Linked DNA regions of Methylomonas sp. 11b. The protein of the gene in region 1 binds, or shares a complex with, the protein of each later gene. Links are inferred from orthologs where the notes say so. Each region holds a gene or a part of one and is shown on either strand. Other genes may lie near its edges.

Evidence for each region.
Region 2: the proteins of dapF (region 1) and METH11B_RS0106305 are in contact, whole or in part, in a solved structure (PDB 5YGU), measured with the Escherichia coli proteins. The link is inferred for Methylomonas sp. 11b from one-to-one orthologs.

Annotation. Positions count from the first base shown.
Region 1 is NZ_KI911557.1:3,473,616-3,483,379, forward strand. What follows is about bases 4,012-6,937. They hold dapF (diaminopimelate epimerase), read left to right. Parts: upstream 4,012-5,023; coding sequence 5,024-5,851; downstream 5,852-6,937. Other genes in these bases: lysA (diaminopimelate decarboxylase), read left to right, coding at 4,012-5,018; METH11B_RS0116700 (DUF484 family protein), read left to right, coding at 5,848-6,537; xerC (tyrosine recombinase XerC), read left to right, coding at 6,543-6,937. Also shown: METH11B_RS0116670 (PilN domain-containing protein), read left to right, coding at 1-80; METH11B_RS0116675 (type 4a pilus biogenesis protein PilO), read left to right, coding at 77-703; METH11B_RS0116680 (pilus assembly protein PilP), read left to right, coding at 700-1,257; type IV pilus secretin PilQ, read left to right, coding at 1,260-3,497; LPS translocon maturation chaperone LptM, read left to right, coding at 3,639-3,764; more of lysA, read left to right, coding at 3,768-4,011; more of xerC, read left to right, coding at 6,938-7,433. UniProt on the Escherichia coli protein: Involved in the succinylase branch of the L-lysine biosynthesis and in the biosynthesis of the pentapeptide incorporated in the peptidoglycan moiety. Catalyzes the stereoinversion of LL-2,6-diaminopimelate (L,L-DAP) to meso-diaminopimelate (meso-DAP).
Region 2 is NZ_KI911557.1:1,358,229-1,368,019, reverse strand. What follows is about bases 4,302-7,254. They hold METH11B_RS0106305 (RNA pyrophosphohydrolase), read left to right. Parts: upstream 4,302-5,490; coding sequence 5,491-6,018; downstream 6,019-7,254. Other genes in these bases: METH11B_RS0106295 (GDP-mannose mannosyl hydrolase), read right to left, coding at 6,807-7,254; cpdA (3',5'-cyclic-AMP phosphodiesterase), read right to left, coding at 6,015-6,803; METH11B_RS0106310 (HAD family hydrolase), read right to left, coding at 4,681-5,337; METH11B_RS0106315 (sulfurtransferase TusA family protein), read left to right, coding at 4,390-4,620; cysG (siroheme synthase CysG), read right to left, coding at 4,302-4,315. Outside these bases: waaA (lipid IV(A) 3-deoxy-D-manno-octulosonic acid transferase), read left to right, coding at 1-235; METH11B_RS0106335 (argininosuccinate synthase), read left to right, coding at 333-1,544; METH11B_RS0106330 (hypothetical protein), read left to right, coding at 1,689-2,303; METH11B_RS0106325 (c-type cytochrome), read right to left, coding at 2,381-2,716; more of cysG, read right to left, coding at 2,924-4,301; more of METH11B_RS0106295, read right to left, coding at 7,255-7,259; argA (amino-acid N-acetyltransferase), read right to left, coding at 7,298-8,611; METH11B_RS0106285 (AlbA family DNA-binding domain-containing protein), read right to left, coding at 8,690-9,517; METH11B_RS27660 (hypothetical protein), read right to left, coding at 9,655-9,791. UniProt on the Escherichia coli protein: Master regulator of 5'-end-dependent mRNA decay.

The DNA.
Region 1 (9,764 bases):
ACGGGCAGATGAACGACTTCACGATGACTGCCAAGCAAGGTAAGAAGACCGATAAGCCGCAACAAGGAGCCGTCAAATGAATTTGTCTGAAATAAATTGGGACATCAATTCGGCGGGTAGCTGGCCGACGCCGCTAAAAATCATTGTCATACTTATTTTTTCGGTATTAACAGCGGCTGCGGGCGTGTACTTTGTGACGGTGCCGCAGCTGGATGAATTGGATGTGCTTGAAAAACAAGAAGAAAGTTTGAAAAGTGCGTTTGAAGTTAAGCAGAAAAAGGCTGTCAACCTCCAGGATTACCGCGACCAGCTGGATCAAATCGAAGCGTCGCTAGGTGAGATGTTAAAGCAAATGCCCACCAAGGCTGAAGTGGCCAGCTTGTTGGTCGATATTTCTCAAACCGGTTTGGCAAGTGGCTTAGAGTTTAAATTGTTTCAACCCAGCACCGAAATTAACAGAGAGTTTTATTCCGAATTGCCGATTGGTATCCATGTTGTCGGCAAGTATGAAGAATTGGGATTGTTTGTCAGTGGTTTGGCTTCGTTACCAAGGATTGTGACGGTGCATGATGTGGTGATGACACCGCTGGGTAAAGAAGGCAAAGATGGTATGAGTATGACTGCAACCATAAAAACCTATAACGAGGGTGAAACAGCGCAAGCCGCTGGCGGATCGGCAGCTAAGAAAAGGAGAGGTCAATGAGGTGCGGTAGCGTGAAAGTGTATTCGACTCTGCCGGTATTGAGTGTGCTTTTGATCGGTATGACGGGTTGCGGTGGGGATGATGTCAGCGATCTAACAAAATATATTCAAGAAGTAAAAGCCCGCCCCAAGGCTCCTATCGAACCATTGCCCGAGATTAAAGTGGTGGAATCATTCATATTTAAACCCGATGGTTTGCGGGATCCTTTTCGGTCTATCGAAAGAAAGGATGACGATAGCAGTATCGACGTTTCCGGCATAAACGGTGTTAAGCCCGATATAGAGCGTCGGAAGGAAGAGTTGGAAGCTTATCCGCTTGATAGCCTGCGCATGGTTGGAACGCTACGTAACGATAAAGGCTATTGGGGCTTGATAAGGGCTAGGGACGGGACTATCCATCGGGTCCAGGTCGGGCATCATATGGGGCAAAATTACGGCAAGATTCTGCGAATTCTCGACGACAAAATAGAGCTAATGGAAATCGTACCTGATAAGCCGGGCACTTGGCGCGAACAACAGTCTTCACTGGCATTGGCCGATGAAAAAGGGTTATAGAAATGAGTACTAAACAAAATAAAAACGGGTGGAAAGCGGCCGGCTTCGGTTTCTGGTGTTCAGTGTTGCTGGGTTGTTTTATGCACGTTGCGCTGGTGCGCGCTGATGACGGAGCTATAAACAACTTAGAGTTTTCCACCTTGGCCGGAAACCAAGTGCAGGTGCAACTGGAAATGGATGGGCCGATAGTGGCGCCAAAAATTTTTCAGACCGATAATCCTTCCAGAATCGCCTTGGACTTTGCCGGGGTAAAAAGTAATTTGGCGAAAAAAAGCTTTCCTATTAACCAAGGAGCCGCGGGTACGGTTTATGTAGTAGAGGCGTCGGGGCGGACTCGGGTTATTATCAATCTGATAGAAAAAGTGCCTTACGAAACCAAAATTGAGGGCAATAAATTTTATGTGGTTTTGAGGTCTAGTGGAACTGTCGCTGCGGTAAATCGGGCGGTACAGCAAGCGCCCACCGCGAAGGATTCGGTGATTAGTAAGTTTTTGCCGGAACAAAACATAAAAAGTATTGATTTTAGACGCGGCCCCAACGGTGAGGGACGCTTGTTGCTGGGTTTATCAGCGGCGAATACTGTCGTGGACGCTAAGCAAAATGGCGGTAAAGTGGTATTAAGTTTCCTAAATACCAGGTTGCCGGAGTCGTTAGTTAAAAGTTTCGACGTATCGGACTTTGCGACACCCGTGCAAAAAATCGAAGCCTCTCCAAGAGGTGATAGCGTCAACATCGTCATAACACCTAACAACGGTAATTACGATTACTCGTCCTATCAGTCCGATAATCTATTGACGGTTGAGTTTCGACCGTTGACGCCGGCGGAAAAGGAAGCGCAGCAAAAAGAAAAATTCCCGTATATCGGTAACAAGTTGTCATTGAATTTTCAAGATATCGAAGTGCGTTCGGTCCTGCAAATTCTTGCCGACTTTACCGAGCTTAATATCATTGCCGCCGATTCTGTGGCGGGCAACGTGACGCTTAGATTGAACGATGTACCTTGGGATCAGGCTTTGGAATTGATTCTAAAAGCTAAAGGATTGGCAAAAAGACAGAATGGTAATGTGGTGATGGTGGCGCCGGTTGCCGAAATCATGAAAATAGAGCAGGAAGAGCTGGATTCGAAAAAAATATTTGAAGAGTTGGAGCCGTTAAAAACCGAAAATATTCAAATCAATTACGCGAAAGCAGGGGAGATTTGCGGTGTATTAATGGGGGTAGGTAATAACTCGCAGGGTGGGCAGTCGGGGGCAGGCGCGAGCGGAGGTGGTGGTTGCGGCGGAGGAGGAGGTGCTTCCGTAGCCTCGCAACAGTCCGGAGCCGGGCAGAATAGTCAAGGCGGTGGCTCGGCAAGTATGCGCTTGCTGTCGCCACGCGGTACGGCGATTGTCGATGCCAGGACCAACACGCTGATTGTCAAAGACACTGCAAAGGCTATGGAAGATGTAAGAAGAATGATCAAGCTATTGGACGTGCCAGTACGCCAAGTATTGATCGAATCGCGGATCGTAATAGCTGATACATCATTTGCGCAGAACTTGGGTACCAAATTTGGGGTGGCGCATAAAGCCGATGTCAATAGTGGCACCCAATATGGGATGACTGGTGCCGGTGTTGAAACAAGTGAAAATTCTCAAATTTTGTCGGATTTGGGGTCCGCATTGGCTGCCTCCAGTGGTGGTGCCTTGGCATTGACTTTGGCGCGCGGTGCGGATTATCTGTTGAATCTTGAGATAAGTGCCTTGCAGGATGACGGCAAAGGCGAGTTGGTATCCAATCCGCGGGTAATGACTAGCGATATGGTGCAAGCTTCAATCAAACAAGGTGTACAGATTCCGTATCAAACCCAAAGCCAGGCAACAGGTCCGGTGACGGAGCTGGTCGATGCGGTGTTGGAGCTGAATGTCACGCCGCAGATTACGCCAAGCGGCAGTGTTATCATGTTGCTCGACATCAAAAAAGATTCTCCGGGAACGCCGCTTGCTACGGGCGGTAATGCTACCGTACCCATCGATACCCGGCAGTTGAAAACCAAAGTTCAAGTTGAAGATGGCGAGACGGTAGTGTTGGGCGGTATTTACGAGTCAACCGTTCAGGAATCGTTTAATACCGTGCCCTGGGTGTCGGATTTGCCGGTGATAGGCTGGATGTTCAAGAAAAGTGTAAAAAACGATACCAAAAAAGAGTTATTGGTGTTCATCACGCCTAAAGTGGTGAAAGAGTCTATGACGGCAAAGTGAAGCGTCGTTTGACTTAGTGGCAAAAAGGGGCTTCATGCCCCTTTTTTTGTGGCTTGCCGAGATTGGGCGGCCACCTCGTGTTCGTTCTTTTAAGCCGCCGGCTATGCTATATTCCGCGTTCACCAGACAATCGTTACGAATATGACGACAAACAATATTTTAACTCTAGTTCTTTGGGCGCTGTTGTTGCAGGCCTGCGGTCAGACAGGGCCTTTATATATGCCGGATAGCCCGCCGCCAATTTACGTACCCAAACAAGATAAATAAGCCATGGATTTTTTTAATTATCGGCAACATGAACTGTTTGCCGAAAGCATTCCTGTTGACGAAATTGCCGAAAACTACGGCACTCCCTGTTATGTCTACTCGCGAGCTACCTTGGAAAGACATTGGCAAGCTTTCGATCAAGGCTTTGCCGGTCACCCTCATCTTATTTGTTATGCCGTAAAAGCAAATTCAAATATTGCTATTCTCAATTTATTAGCACGACTGGGATCTGGGTTCGACATCGTGTCGCTTGGCGAAATGCAGCGCGTGCTAGCTGCGGGCGGAAGTCCGGACAAAATTGTGTTTTCCGGAGTAGGCAAGCGCGAAGATGAAATTTTGGCAGCGCTGAAAATAGGTATACGCTGTTTTAATGTGGAAGTCAGCGGTGAGTTGGATCGTATCAACTGTTTAGCCGGTGAGTTGGGGGTTGTCGCACCCGTGTCTTTTCGGGTTAATCCCGATGTTGACGCCAAGACGCATCCCTATATTTCCACTGGTTTGAAAGAGAATAAATTCGGGATCGATATCAAGCAAGCTATTCACGAATATCGGCGAGCCGCCCAGATGCCGAATATCGAAATAGTCGGTATTGATTGCCATATCGGCTCCCAGCTAACGGAAGCCGTGCCGTTTCTGGACGCGTTGGATAGGGTGTTGGCGTTGGTCGACGAACTGCAGGCGGAAGGTATTGAATTGCACCACCTTGATTTAGGGGGAGGGCTGGGTATTTGTTATCGCGATGAGTGTCCCCCGCAACCTTCTGAATATATCGCGGCGTTGCTGCAGCGTCTGGATGGGCGAAACTTCGAAATCTTATTGGAGCCGGGGCGAGCAATCGTTGGCAATGCCGGAATATTGTTAACCAGAGTGGAATACCTTAAGCCGACAGAGAATAAAAACTTTGCCATTGTTGATGCGGCAATGAATGATCTGGTCAGACCGGCTTTATACGGGGCGTGGCAGGCAATCATTCCGGCGAATGCCGAAAGTGATCAGCCCGAGTTGGATTGGGACATCGTTGGGCCAGTTTGCGAGACGGGTGACTTTCTAGGAAAGGCTCGGGCATTGAAGCTAAAACAAGGTGATTTATTAGCGGTTCGCTCAGCCGGTGCCTACGGATTTACGATGAGTTCAAACTATAACTCAAGGCCTCGAGCGGCGGAGGTAATGGTGGATGGCGATAAAACACATCTTATTCGAGCCCGAGAAACTCTGGATCAATTGTGGGTTGGCGAGCAGCTTTTGCCGGAGTAGCTATGATAATTAACTTCACCAAAATGCAGGGGCTGGGAAATGATTTTGTCGTGATCGACGCTATAAACCAGCAAATACAATTGACGACCGCACAGATTCGATTTTTGGCGGATCGCCATTTTGGCGTGGGCTGCGATCAATTGTTATTGGTGGAAAAGCCGATTAGTGATAACGCCGAGTTTAAATACCGGATTTTCAATGCTGACGGTAGCGAGGTTTCTCAGTGTGGAAACGGTGCGCGTTGCTTTGCTCGTTTTGTGCGTGACAAAGGCTTAAGCAATAATGACGAAATTATTGTCGATACCGATGCAAGACAACTGACACTGCGATTCGATGCAAGAGATTTGATCACCGTTGAAATGGGTGTCCCGGCACTTGAGCCTAAGCAGATACCGCTGAAGGCTTCCGAACAGTCCAAGCTGTATAAAGTGAAGTTGGCGGAAACAGAAGTTCAGTTCGCCGCGGTATCCATGGGTAATCCTCATGCAGTTATTCAGGTCCATGATGTGGCGAACGCGCCTGTTTCGACTATCGGAGCTAGACTGGAGTGTCATGAGTTGTTTCCAGAGCGAGCTAATATCGGGTTCATGCAAGTTGTTAATCGCCGGCACATCAAATTGCGAGTTTACGAACGCGGTGCAGCCGAAACTTTAGCTTGTGGTAGCGGGGCGTGTGCCGCCGTGGTCGCTGGTATCGAACAGGGATTGTTGGATCAGGTTGTTCAGGTTCAATTGCCTGGCGGGGAGCTAACTATTAGTTGGATCGGCAGCGGTCATCCTGTACTGATGACGGGCGCGGCTACCACGGTTTTTGAGGGACAAGTAAAGTTATGAGCAGCGAACCAAAAGTCTTATTGACCGAAGCCCACGTTAAGGCTTATTTGCAAGACCACCCTGAGTTTTTCCAGAATCACCTGGATTTGCTGGAGAAGATGCATATCCCTCACCCCAGCGGAAATGCAATATCGCTAATCTCCAAGCAACTGGAAATTTTCAGAGCGAAGCACCAGGAACAAGAAAATCAACTAACCGCATTGATTGATATTGCTCGGGAAAACGACGCGTCGTTCAATCGCATGCATGAGTTGACCTTAGCTATGCTGGAAGCAAATTCTTTGGAGGATGCGGTCGCTAATTTAAGCGAGGTGTTGGCTGAATGTTTTTTCACTGATTTCGTGGCCATTAAAATCATTAAAGAGCAACCGCTATCGCCGATCAGTAATTTATTTGTCGGGGCGGATGATGCTAATTTGAAGCATTTTTCCAATGAATTAACCACAAACCAGCCGAAATGCGGTCGGCCGACCTTGCCTCAAGCGAGGTTTTTATTTGGTGATGTGGCTGCGGAAGTTCGCTCTTGTGCAATCATTCCTATGGTGTTCACTCAGCTTGATGGGCTGTTGGCAATCGGCAGCCGCGATGAATCGCGGTTTCACTATAGTATGGGCAGTATATTTCTTACCCAAATGAGCGAAATTATCGGGACGCGTCTTATTTCATTGCTACAACAAACGGATTGATTGTTATGCATGCCGAAGCGGATGACGCCTTGCAGCTGTATTTTTGCTATCTGGTTTCGGAAAAGCGTGTTGCCGACCATACGTCGACGAATTACCAGCGGGATTTAAAGCGTTTTAGAAGTTTTTGCAATGTGCAAGAGCTTAGGCTTTGGCAGCAAGTTCAAGATCGCGATGTGAGGAACTATATTGCTGGACGCCATAAAAACGGGATAGGAAGCAAGACGATTCAGCGCGAACTTGCTGCGCTACGTAGTTTTTATCGATTTTTGCTCAAAACTAACCAAGTGACGCATAACCCTGCTCAGCATGTGCAGGCGCCTAAAGTGTCAAAAAGGCTTCCTCATGTGTTGGATGTTGATCAGATGATGGGGATGTTAAATGCGACGCCAGATTCGGTTTTGGAAGTCCGCGATTTGGCGATGTTCGAATTGTTCTATTCATCAGGGTTGCGACTGAGCGAGTTAGTGATGCTTGATTTGTCGGACATTGATCTTAGCGAAGGCTTTTTGAGAGTGCGTTTTGGTAAAGGCGGCAAGCAAAGGCAATTGCCTGTTGGTAGTAAAGCACTTGATGCGCTTAAGGTTTGGCTGACAAATCGGCCTGAGGGGGGGCAAGCGGTGTTTGTTTCCTTGCAGTGTCGTCGATTATCTCGAAGAAGTGTGCAGCTTAGATTGGATCGTTGGGGTAAAAAAAACGGTATAGCCGAACACCTTCATCCGCATATGTTAAGACATTCGTTCGCAAGCCATCTGCTTGAAGCTAGTAAAGATATTAGGGCTGTGCAAGAGTTATTAGGGCATAGCAATATATCTACTACGCAGATATACACGCACCTGGATTTTCAGCATTTAGCGGCCGTATATGATCAAGCACATCCGCGATCACGCAAGGGTTGAAGGCTGTTGGATAAAAAAGTTCTTGACGCGGGGTGTATGGGTGATTAAAATGCGCGGCTCTTCACTGCTTTAGCTTTTTGGGTTTGGCGGTGAAGGAGTCGGCTGGGTTCGGCGGGTTTAAGGTTGTGAGTGGCGGGTTTGTTTTGAGTGTTTCGGTTTTTGAAATGGCTTAAAAATAAATTTGACAGGAACTGAAAACGCTGTAGAATATGTCGGCTCAACAGGGCGAAATGCTCTGGCTCTTTAACAAACGAAATCGAAATAATTTGTGTGGGTATGTGTAGCGACTATGTGCTGTTTAAAAATAGTCGACACAGAAACCACGTCAATTCGCAAGAAAAGATGTTCTGTAGTCGAGCCAAGATTGGTCACTAATCTTATTTAGTGACAAGTTAAAATTAAACTGAAGAGTTTGATCATGGCTCAGATTGAACGCTGGCGGTATGCTTAACACATGCAAGTCGAACGGTAGCAGGCCTTCGGGCGCTGACGAGTGGCGGACGGGTGAGTAATGCATAGGAATCTGCCTATTAGTGGGGGACAACGTGGGGAAACTCACGCTAATACCGCATACGCCCTACGGGGGAAAGCTGGGGATCTTCGGACCTGGCGCTAATAGATGAGCCTATGTTGGATTAGCTAGTTGGTAGGGTAAAGGCCTACCAAGGCGACGATCCATAGCTGGTCTGAGAGGATGATCAGCCACACTGGGACTGAGACACGGCCCAGACTCCTACGGGAGGCAGCAGTGGGGAATATTGGACAATGGGCGAAAGCCTGATCCAGCAATACCGCGTGTGTGAAGAAGGCCTGAGGGTTGTAAAGCACTTTCAATAGGAAGGAATACCTGCCGGTTAATACCCGGTAGACTGACATTACCTATACAAGAAGCACCGGCTAACTCCGTGCCAGCAGCCGCGGTAATACGGAGGGTGCAAGCGTTAATCGGAATTACTGGGCGTAAAGCGTGCGTAGGCGGTTGTTTAAGTCAGATGTGAAAGCCCTGGGCTTAACCTGGGAACTGCATTTGATACTGGGCAACTAGAGTTTAGTAGAGGGGAGTGGAATTTCAGGTGTAGCGGTGAAATGCGTAGAGATCTGAAGGAACACCAGTGGCGAAGGCGGCTCCCTGGACTAAAACTGACGCTGAGGTACGAAAGCGTGGGTAGCAAACAGGATTAGATACCCTGGTAGTCCACGCCGTAAACGATGTCAACTAACTGTTGGGTTCTTAAAGAACTTAGTAGTGGAGCTAACGTATTAAGTTGACCGCCTGGGGAGTACGGCCGCAAGGCTAAAACTCAAATGAATTGACGGGGGCCCGCACAAGCGGTGGAGCATGTGGTTTAATTCGATGCAACGCGAAGAACCTTACCTACCCTTGACATCCAGAGAATCTGTTAGAGATAGCGGAGTGCCTTCGGGAGCTCTGAGACAGGTGCTGCATGGCTGTCGTCAGCTCGTGTTGTGAAATGTTGGGTTAAGTCCCGTAACGAGCGCAACCCTTATCCTTAGTTGCCAGCGGGTCATGCCGGGAACTCTAGGGAGACTGCCGGTGATAAACCGGAGGAAGGTGGGGACGACGTCAAGTCATCATGGCCCTTATGGGTAGGGCTACACACGTGCTACAATGGCCGGTACAGAGGGCTGCGAACTCGCGAGAGTAAGCGAATCCCAAAAAGCCGGTCCCAGTCCGGATCGCAGTCTGCAACTCGACTGCGTGAAGTCGGAATCGCTAGTAATCGCGGATCAGAATGCCGCGGTGAATACGTTCCCGGGCCTTGTACACACCGCCCGTCACACCATGGGAGTGGGTTGCAAAAGAAGTAGGTAGTTTAACCTTCGGGAGGGCGCTTACCACTTTGTGATTCATGACTGGGGTGAAGTCGTAACAAGGTAGCCCTAGGGGAACCTGGGGCTGGATCACCTCCTTACAAAGACGGCACACCGTTACACGTACTCACAACAAATTATTTCGATTGAAAGACGCACCTGGGTCTGTAGCTCAGTTGGTTAGAGCGCACCCCTGATAAGGGTGAGGTCGGAGGTTCAACTCCTCCCAGACCCACCAACGCATAAAAGGCGAAAGCAATAAGGCGGAAAACGATCAGACAACACTCCTGGTTAGAAATGGGTAGGGTTGTGCATAGTTGGATTCCGGCTTGAGTCTTGGTCTTTAGTCTGTTTTAGGGGCCATAGCTCAGCTGGGAGAGCGCCTGCCTTGCACGCAGGAGGTCGGGAGTTCGATCCTCCCTGGCTCCACCATCACGCTGAACGCTGAGGGTAAACCAGTTCGTCAAATGTAAGCACTTGGATGTGGACATCAGCGCT
Region 2 (9,791 bases), 2.1 Mb from region 1 along the record:
CGTACCGGTGTTATTTGGCCCGGAAATGTTTAATTTTCAGGAAATTGCCGAGCGGATTTTAGCCTTGGAAGGGGCGATACAGTGTCGAGATCGCCAAGCCATAATGGATGCCGTGTTGCGTCTCTATCGAGACATAGCGTTTAGAAACAGATTGATCGATAACGGCAGGTTGTTTGTACAAAATAACCAGGGCGCTACAAAACGGGTGGCGGGATTGTTGGCGGAGTACCTGTAAGTTTTACGCTTGGGTTAGGGTGGTTAGCGGGCAATTCATTGAGGTTTTCCGTTATAATTCGCCAGTTTTTTAATTTGTAAAAGGTGTGAAGCGCATTATGTCGGATATTAAAAAAGTGGTGTTGGCCTATTCCGGTGGTTTGGATACCTCGGTTATTTTGAAGTGGCTACAAGATGTGTACGACTGTGAAGTGGTGACATTTACCGCCGACATCGGTCAGGGCGAAGAGTTGGATCCGGCTCGCGCCAAAGCCACAGCGGCCGGCATCAAGGAAATTTATATCGACGATTTGCGCGAGGAATTTGCTCGCGATTTCGTATTTCCGATGTTTCGTGCCAATACGATTTACGAAGGCGAGTATCTGCTCGGTACCTCGATTGCCAGGCCTTTGATCGCTAAGCGCCTGATCGAAATTGCCAACGAAACCGGCGCCGATGCGATTTCCCATGGTGCGACCGGCAAAGGCAACGACCAGGTGCGTTTCGAACTGGGCGCCTACGCCTTGCGTCCGGACATCAAAGTGATCGCGCCGTGGCGCGAATGGGATTTGAATTCACGGCAAAAACTGCTGGACTACGCCGAGCAACACGGCATTTCAGTGGAAATGAAAAAAGGCAAAACCTCGCCGTATTCCATGGATGCCAACTCGCTGCACATTTCTTACGAAGGCCGTATCTTGGAAAATCCGTGGACGGAGCCGGAAGAAGATATGTGGCGCTGGACTGTGTCACCGGAAAATGCCCCGGATCAAGCCACCTACGTCGAGCTTACCTATCAGAATGGTGATATCGTCGCCATCGACGATGTGCCGCATTCCCCGCATCAAGTGATGGAGAAGTTAAATAAAATCGCCGGCGCTAACGGTGTGGGACGCCTGGACATCGTCGAAAATCGCTATGTCGGTATGAAGTCCAGAGGCTGCTACGAAACACCAGCCGGTACCGTGATGTTGAAAGCGCATCGGGCCATCGAATCGCTGACCCTGGACCGCGAAGTAGCGCATTTAAAAGACGAATTGATGCCGCGTTATGCGTCCTTGATTTACAACGGTTACTGGTGGAGTCCGGAGCGGGCGCTGTTGCAAACCATGATCGATGCTTCGCAGGTCAATGTTAACGGCAAGGTGCGGGTGAAATTGTATAAAGGCAATGTGGTCGTGGTCGGTCGGGCCTCGGAAACCAATAGCCTGTTCGATGAAAATATTGCTACTTTTGAAGAAGATGGCGGCGCTTATAACCAAAAAGATGCCGAAGGCTTTATCAAACTGAATGCCTTGAGAATGCGGATTGCCGCTAAGAAAGGCCGTTGATTGCGGTTTGTATAAAACAGGACATTTTTGATTTAGCTTGTATAATGCGCCGATGTATTTCCGTTGGGCATGGGGTGCCGTTTAGGCGCCGCGTGCTCTAGGTGATATATATAGAGCTTCCCGATTAGCAACACTAAAAGAATAATGAGCGATATGCCTGAGATTAATCTGGATGATGTCAATACCGATAAGCATGAGATAGTCTATCTGCGCGCCCATCAGCATCAGGCGCTGATGAAGGCTAATCGCTTTTTGTTAATGCTGGTTCTGGCGTTGATGGCGGCGGTTTTTTTGTTGGGTTTTGTATTACTACCTAAACAAAATCTGTTGACCGAGATCCAAAAGCACCAGGCTATCTCGACAGCCTACGCTACCCAAAATCCGGTGCTATCCGCCGAGATTAGCGCCTTGAAAGGCCAGTTGTTCGGCTTGTTAAGCGGTTCCATCGACAGCAAATTAAGAGCCCTGGAAGAGAATATCAAAAAGGGTAGCGTCGCCGATTCCCTGGAGACCATTCAGGATTTGAAAGGCGATGTGAAGATACTGACGACTTATTCTGTTGATTCGCCGGCCAAGGTCGAAGGCGCGGCTGTCAATCAAGTTCTGATCAAAGAACTGAATGACATTAAGGATTTGGTCTATCTGACCTTTGTGTCTTGTGGATTGATGATTGCGGCGATTGCCGGAGTTTGGCTGCGCAACCGTTACCGGTTGACCCATCAACGTAGTCAACAGGCGTATCTCAGTAAACAAGATTAATTGGCATATTCTTTATGACATAAAAAAGCCGCTATCCGAAAGGGTAGCGGCTTTTTCTTTGCCCCGAAAGGCTACGATTATTTTTTCAGATATTCGTAAACTGCATCGATAGCTTGGTCTTCGGTGTAACCTGCTTTTTTCACAGGACCGACTTCCATGATAGCTGCAACAGCTTTAGGCATGCCGTTTTTGCCTTCTTTCAGAACTTTAGCGAACTGGTCTTTAGGCAGTTTGCCGGCGCTGATCAAGGCCGATAATTGTGGGTTGGAAGCGATGTCATGGCAAGCGCCGCAGCCACGACCGAAAGCACGCTCATAAATTTTTGCGCCGATTTCTTCCGCTTCGTTAGCTGCAACTTGTCCGCTGATAGCGATCAAAGCTGCGCCTACTAATAAACCGAATGATTTTTTCATATGATTCTCTCGTTGTGTTTAAAAAAAGAACTGCATATTGTTATTTGCATAGGCAGTTCATTGGGAAATTAAGCGGGTAAAGGATAGGGAACTTTAGCGAAAAATTCAATCGATTTTCTCTGTCGTTCGCGCCTTTACCGGGTTTGCGGGCTGATTTTTCCAAGTAAAACTTAACATCGTCTGAAATAGGGAAAAATTCACGCGCGCTTAGTTTTGGCTTGGTTGAAACCATTCCAACTGTTTGCGCAGGCGCACGACGGTGCCGACTATGATCAAGGTCGGCGGTTTGATGTCTGCGTTTTCGACGCGTTTAGGCATGTCGCCCAAGGTGCCGGTAATGACCCGCTGATGGCGGGTAGTGCCTTGCTGGATCAGCGCAATCGGTTGATCGGCGGGGCAGCCGTGTTCGATCAACGATTGACAGATAGTCTCCAGACCGACCAAGCCCATGTAAATCACGATGGTCTGATTGGGCGAGGCTAGCTGGCTCCAGTTCAGGTTGATATTGCCGTCTTTTAAATGCCCGGTCACGAAGGTGCAGGACTGCGCATGGTCTCGATGCGTCAGCGGTATGCCTGCATAGCTGGCGCAACCGGCTGCGGCGGTAATGCCGGGTACGACTTGAAATTGAATGCCTTGTTGCATCAGGGTCTCGATTTCCTCGCCACCCCGGCCGAAAATAAACGGATCTCCGCCTTTCAAGCGGGCGACGCGTTTGCCTGAAAGAGCCAGATTGGCCAGCAGCTCGTTGATCGATTCTTGCGGCAGGCTGTGATTGCTGCGTTGTTTGCCCACGTAGATTTTTTCCGCGTCGCGTCGCACCATCTCCAATATTTCCGCGGATACAAGCCTGTCATAGACAATCACATCCGCTTGCTGCATTAAACGCAGGGCTCGGAAAGTCAGTAAATCCGGATCGCCGGGGCCGGCGCCGATCAAATACACCTCGCCGCGATTTTGCGTCTGCTCCGCTGCATCGAGTTTGGCTTGCAATTCTGTGGCAGCTTGCTCGCGGCGGCCGGAAAACACCAATTCGGCGATATGGCCCTGCAATGCGTCTTCCCAGAATACTCGGCGGCGGTTAGGTTCTTTTAGTCGTTCCTTAACCAATGCCCGAAAATCCTCGGCAAACTGCGCCAGCAGCCCGAACGCGCCGGGAATGGTGCTTTCCACCTTGGAGCGTAGCAAACGTGCCAGCACCGGGGAGACGCCGCCAGAAGACACGGCTACGATTAATGGCGAGCGATCAACAATCGCCGGAAAGATGAAACTGCACAAATCAGGATTATCGACCACGTTCACTGGAATATTCTGCGCTGTAGCCGCTTGAGCGACCGCTTCGTTGATCGTGCGCTGGTTGGTGGCGGATATAACCACGCGCATGCCTTTCACATCATCCGCTGCAAAGGCTTTTTCTTGGATAAGTACGCGATTATCTTGGCCCATCTCTGCGACGCTGGCGCCAATTTCCAGAGCTACCACGGTAATTCGCGCCCCGGTTTTTGCCAATAGCTCGATTTTACGCGAGGCGATTTCGCCGGCGCCTACAACCAGGCATGGCTGGTCTTTTAGTTTTAAGAAAAGCGGGAAGTAATCCATGGTGCTTGATTTTCGTGGTCTGGGGTTGGTGTTATTATAAGCGTTGTCTAAAGAACAGTTGAGTGAACACCACTATGATCGAATTTGATTTGGAAGTCGATGCCAGCGGGTTGCAATGTCCGTTACCGTTGCTGCGTTTGAAAAAGGCGATTATGGAAGTGGAAAGCGGCAGGGTAGTCAAAGTGATTGCTACCGATCCGGCGGCCCATTTGGACTTTGGTGTCTATATCGATCAGGCCGGACATATCCCGCTGAAGATATTCAAGGAAGCCGACAAACAAGTGTTCTTTATACAGAAAAAATAGAAGCGATTCAATATTATAAAGGTTCAAAATGGCGCTTCTTTTGAACCTTGTCCGCAGCTTCTATTTCCTCAAGCTAATAATCGGCCAGTTTGCTTGCCGAGCAACTTTCCGTAGTTTTTCGTCGGGATCGACGGCAACCGGTTGATCGACCAAGTTCAATAGCGGCAAATCGTTATGCGAATCGCTGTAGAACCAACTGCCTGCCAGCGTTTCCGTGGAATTGGCCAACCAGTCGTTTAGCTGCACGACTTTTCCTTGCTGAAAGCAAGGCGTACCGTTGAATTTCCCGGTGTAGCGACCATCGACAAATTCCGGTGTGGTAGCCAGTAGGTTGTCGATACCGTAAAGTTTCACAATAGGTTCGGTGACGAAGCGATTGGTGGCGGTGATCACCAGTAAGGTATCGCCGGCCGCGCGATGCTTTTCTACCAAAGTCCGTGCGGCGTCGAGTGTGATCGGCTCGATCAGCGTTTCGACGAATTCCGCGCGCCAGCGGTACAGTTGCTCGGCGTCGTGCTGCGCCAGCGGCGCTAGTGAGAAATGCAAAAACTCGACAATATCCAACGTGCCCTGTTTGTAATCCTCGTAGAATTTTTTATTGGCCTGTTCATACTGCTCTTTGTCGACAATGCCGCGGTCGACCAAGAATTGGCCCCATAAAAAATCGCTGTCATCGGCGATCAGCGTGTTATCCAGATCAAAAATCGCTAAGCTCACGGCAAATCCGTCGTCATAAAGAAAAAAGTAGCGGCCTGTGGCGTCCGCCGGTTATTTGTGGAACAATTGCGCCATTCATTTTAATGGCCGTGCCGTTGTTAATTTTAACATCCAGGCATTAGCAACAGGGCGGCAAATAATACAGGTTTTTACATGATAGACTCGAAAGGATACCGGCCTAATGTCGGCATTATCCTTTGCAATGACGAGGGTCGTGTGTTTTGGGCAAAGCGCAAAGGCGCTAACTCGTGGCAGTTTCCGCAAGGCGGAATTGATGGCGACGAGGATCCGGAAACCGCGATGTATCGGGAGTTGTGGGAGGAAACCGGCTTGTGTGCAGAGCATGTGCAGTTGCTGGGGCGCACCCGTTATTGGTTGCGCTATAAATTGCCGGATCGGTATATCCGCAAAAATTCTACGCCCTTGTGCATCGGTCAGAAGCAGATTTGGTTTATTTTGCGCTTGATGACAGATGAATCGAATGTCAGGTTCGATTGCGGGCACAAGCAGGAGTTCGATAACTGGAAGTGGGTGGAGTACTGGTATCCGCTGAAAGACGTGGTTTACTTCAAACGCCGGGTGTACCGCAAAGCGATGGACGAATTAGGGGCTTTGCTGATTGCCAACGATGTTGGCGTCAACGCCGAGAGTTATTTGTCCGGAAGATTGGCGTTTGGTTAGTAACTGTGCAAGTTGGTTTGTAAGTCGTTCATGCTGATGGGCAGGCGATAGCACCTGGATCGCAAGTCGCCGTCATCGCCCAATTCAAAGACCCTGTAGCCAGGTGCTAGCGAGTCCAGTTCAAACTCGGTGGCAAAAGGTTTGAACTGAAAACAGCTGGCCGGTGTGGCGAATATTGCTATTTGTTCATGATTAGTTTGCATTTCCTGATGTAAATGACCGCAGGTGATGGCTTTAACCTGCACAAAGCGTTCCGCTATTGCCAGCAATGCCTCACCGTTCTCAATTTGCATCGTATCCATCCAACTGCTCCCACTGGCAACGCAATGATGGTGTACCGCCAGCAGGACAGGCATGTCATTTGTGCTTAGCGTTTGCTGTAAAAATACCAGTTCTTCCTGAGATACAAACCCAGCGGGACTGCCGGGTTTTTGGCTGTTTAAAGCAATAATCTGCCAATTTTTTAGCAGCAGGTGTTTGCGGCAACTGACGAAGCCTACGTTCAGCTCGGTTTCCATCAGTTCCCAGTCGTCATGATTGCCCGGCAAACACAGGCAAGGTGTTTGATAAGTTTGCAGATGCTTGCAAATTCGCCGGTAGCTATCAGCGCTAGGGTCTTGGCCCAAATCACCGGTTAATAAAATCAGATCGAATGGGCCGTGAGTGGCATGCGCGTGGGCTAGGGCCTCTTGGAAATACTGTTCGGTGTCTATGCCGAGCATTTTATCGCCGGCATGCGGCAATATATGCAGGTCTGTCAGCTGCAAGACTTTTAAGATTGGCATTGTTCAGCGCAGATAGGGGTAGTAGGCTTGGCTGTTAGGATGAACTTCCCTCAAGTCTTCATGTTTGCCAAACCAGCGGTAGTTAGCGTGTTGTTGTGCCGGTAACTGATTAATATCGATATCCAGTCGCAATTGATAGCCTAAAACCACGTAATGGGTACTAATGCCCGGTTGTTTGGCAAAATTCGTTTCGTAGAGATGAGTAAAAGCACCCAGTAACTCGGCGCTTTCGATGCCGTAGGCAGTGCCTAATTCGGTTTCGGTGATTCTTTGAAACGCATTTTCCAGGGTTTCGGATTTATAAATTCTGCCGCCGGGTACGAACCAATAGCCTGCCGCCGGTTCATTCACGCGCATGCCCATCAATATTGCGTCCTTGCTGGAACGTACAATTAAATCGATAGCAACTAAGGGCGTGTTTTTTACGACTGTCAGAAAATCCTGTTTATGGAGCATCCTAGATTCCGCGAGTTGAGAGTGGGTGGAGGGTGATGTTAAACGTCTTTATACAATACCTTGGAATTGCGCTGATAGCTGTAAGCGCTTTTCATAGGCTCGGGCAAATCGTCGATGTCGCAGGGTTTAAAACCGCGTTCGACAAACCAATGCACGGTTTGTGTGGAACGCACGAACAAGCGGTGGATATGCTCGGTTTTGGCTTTATTGCCGAGATACTCCAATAAGCTGTTACCGCGCGCGCCTTTTTGATAGTCGGTATGCACCGCCAGGCAGGCAATTTCCGCACTGTTGCCGTCGTTCATTACGTGAAACGCCGTGCAGCCGATGATCAAGCCGTCGCGCTCGATGACGATGTAGTCGCCGATTTCCATTTCCAGTTTTTCGCGAGAGCGCTTGACCAAGATGCCTTGTGCTTCAAGCGGCTTGATCAATTCCATGATGCCGCCGATGTCGTCCAATGTTGCCGGCCGTATGGTTTCGAATGCGGTGGAGCTAATCAGCGTGCCGATACCGTCGCGGGTAAACAGTTCCAGGAGTAGGGCGCCATCCACATGCCGATTGATCAGGTGCGCGCGCTGTACGCCTTTTTCGCAGCTTTGCATCGCAGCCCGCAGCGAGCGGGCGACTTCGTCCGGCAGCGTCGGTGTATCTTGCAAGAGTGTTGATACCTGAGCCGTTGTGAGCTGTTGGATCGGCTGGTTATCGGCAGGCGATAAGCAGTTTTGTTCGGTCAACAAAATCAACTTTTCGGCTTGCAAGGCGATGGCTACTTCGGTTGCCACTTCCTCGGCCGACAGGTTGAATACCTCGCCGCTGGGCGAATAGCCGACGGGCGAAATCAACACCACATTCTGCTGATCAAGTTGCTGATGGATGGCTTGGGCGTCGATGCGCCGCACCTTGCCGGTATGACAATAGTCGATGCCGTCCAATATCCCCAAAGGTTTGGCGGTAACAAAATTGCCGGATGCCACGCGTATCTTCGCACCAGCCATCGGCGATCCGGAAACACCCATCGATAACAGCGCTTCAATTTCCACCCGCACCAGTCCGGCTGCTTGCTTCACATATTGCAGTGTGGTCGCGTCGGTGATGCGTAAATGGTGGTGAAACTGCGGCGTGTTGCCATGTCCGGTGACTTGTTCGTCGATCTGTGGGCGAATGCCGTGCACCAGCACCAACCTGACACCCAGGCTTCTCAGCAACGCGAAGTCGTGAATCAGATTGTCGAAATCCGGCTCCGTCACCGCGTTGCCGCCGAAAAAAATCACAAAGGTGCGGTTGCGGTGCGCGTGGATGTAGGGCGATGAATTTCTGAACCAATTAACGAAAGTTGATTGATGTTCCATGGAATGTTTACAAATCGTTTGCTATGTTGCCGGTTGCTTAGTTTAACTTTGCTGGCGTTAAAACCCAATCAGGGCAGATTATTTGGTTTTTTTCCAACGACTGGTCACATAATCCAGCGCTTCTTGAATGTTGAGATCCCGAGTGCCGCCGCCGGTTCGCACGAAGAATTTGGGGGTGTTGCTCTGCGTCAGAAACACGGGCCGGTGCGAGGGGGAAACAATAACCCTGCACACATCACGGTCGGCCAATTTATGAAAAAGCACGTGGATCAGCGGGCACAAATCGGCCCCCAGATTGGCCGAGACCGCAGTCATCAGAGTTTGCTCGAAGCCGTCATGATCGGGTTTTTTCAGAGTTTGGAAGTCGGATTCCAGACCGAGGATTTCGCCGTTGTCGGCCACGCCGATTAGCAAGGTGCCGCCAACCGGACTGTTAAAGAAACCGGCCAGGGTTTTCATAACCACGCCTTCCAGGGTCTTATTGACGCGTTGCTCCTGAATATCCCAGCGCAGCGAGGATTTAAACTCCAGCAACGGTCCTTCACCTTGACGGATGATGGTCGGCAAATCCTTTTCCAGCTCGGTCTTCAGTGCGTCCAGGTCCACCAGTCGCTTGTGTAAAATCTGATAAAAACCCAGCGACAGCAAGCCCAGTATCGCGCCAATTTCGGCATAAAACAGGATCAAATTATTTTGATTAATTTGGCCGGTCATTACTTCGGTGAATTGGCCAAACACGAATTCGATCGATGACAGCGGGTCGGCGTTGCGCTCGCGCGAGCTAATGTAATCGTAACTGGGGGCTAACAAAAATATCCCCATCCCCGCACCTACCCAGCCGGCTATGAAGTAGATTTTTAGCTTTTGTTTCCAGATGTAGAACAGTTGGAGGAGGAAGCGTTTCACGATAATTTTATGTGTAGGGCGGTTCCGAGAAAGCAAAACGCCGAAAAATTCTCAAGGTTTGGTGGATTACTTGGCGACGAATCTAAATTACACGGATTAACCTAATGGCCGCGAAACTTGCGTGTGGGAACAATCAATTATTTTCTCAATAGCTCTACGAATTCCAGGCCATCGAAGTGTTCGGCCAGCGATGATTTTAGCGAGGTTCGTAAAGCCGCGGCTTTCTCGTAGCTGCTCTCTCTAAACAATGTTGGCAACGGCCCGCCTGGAGAAT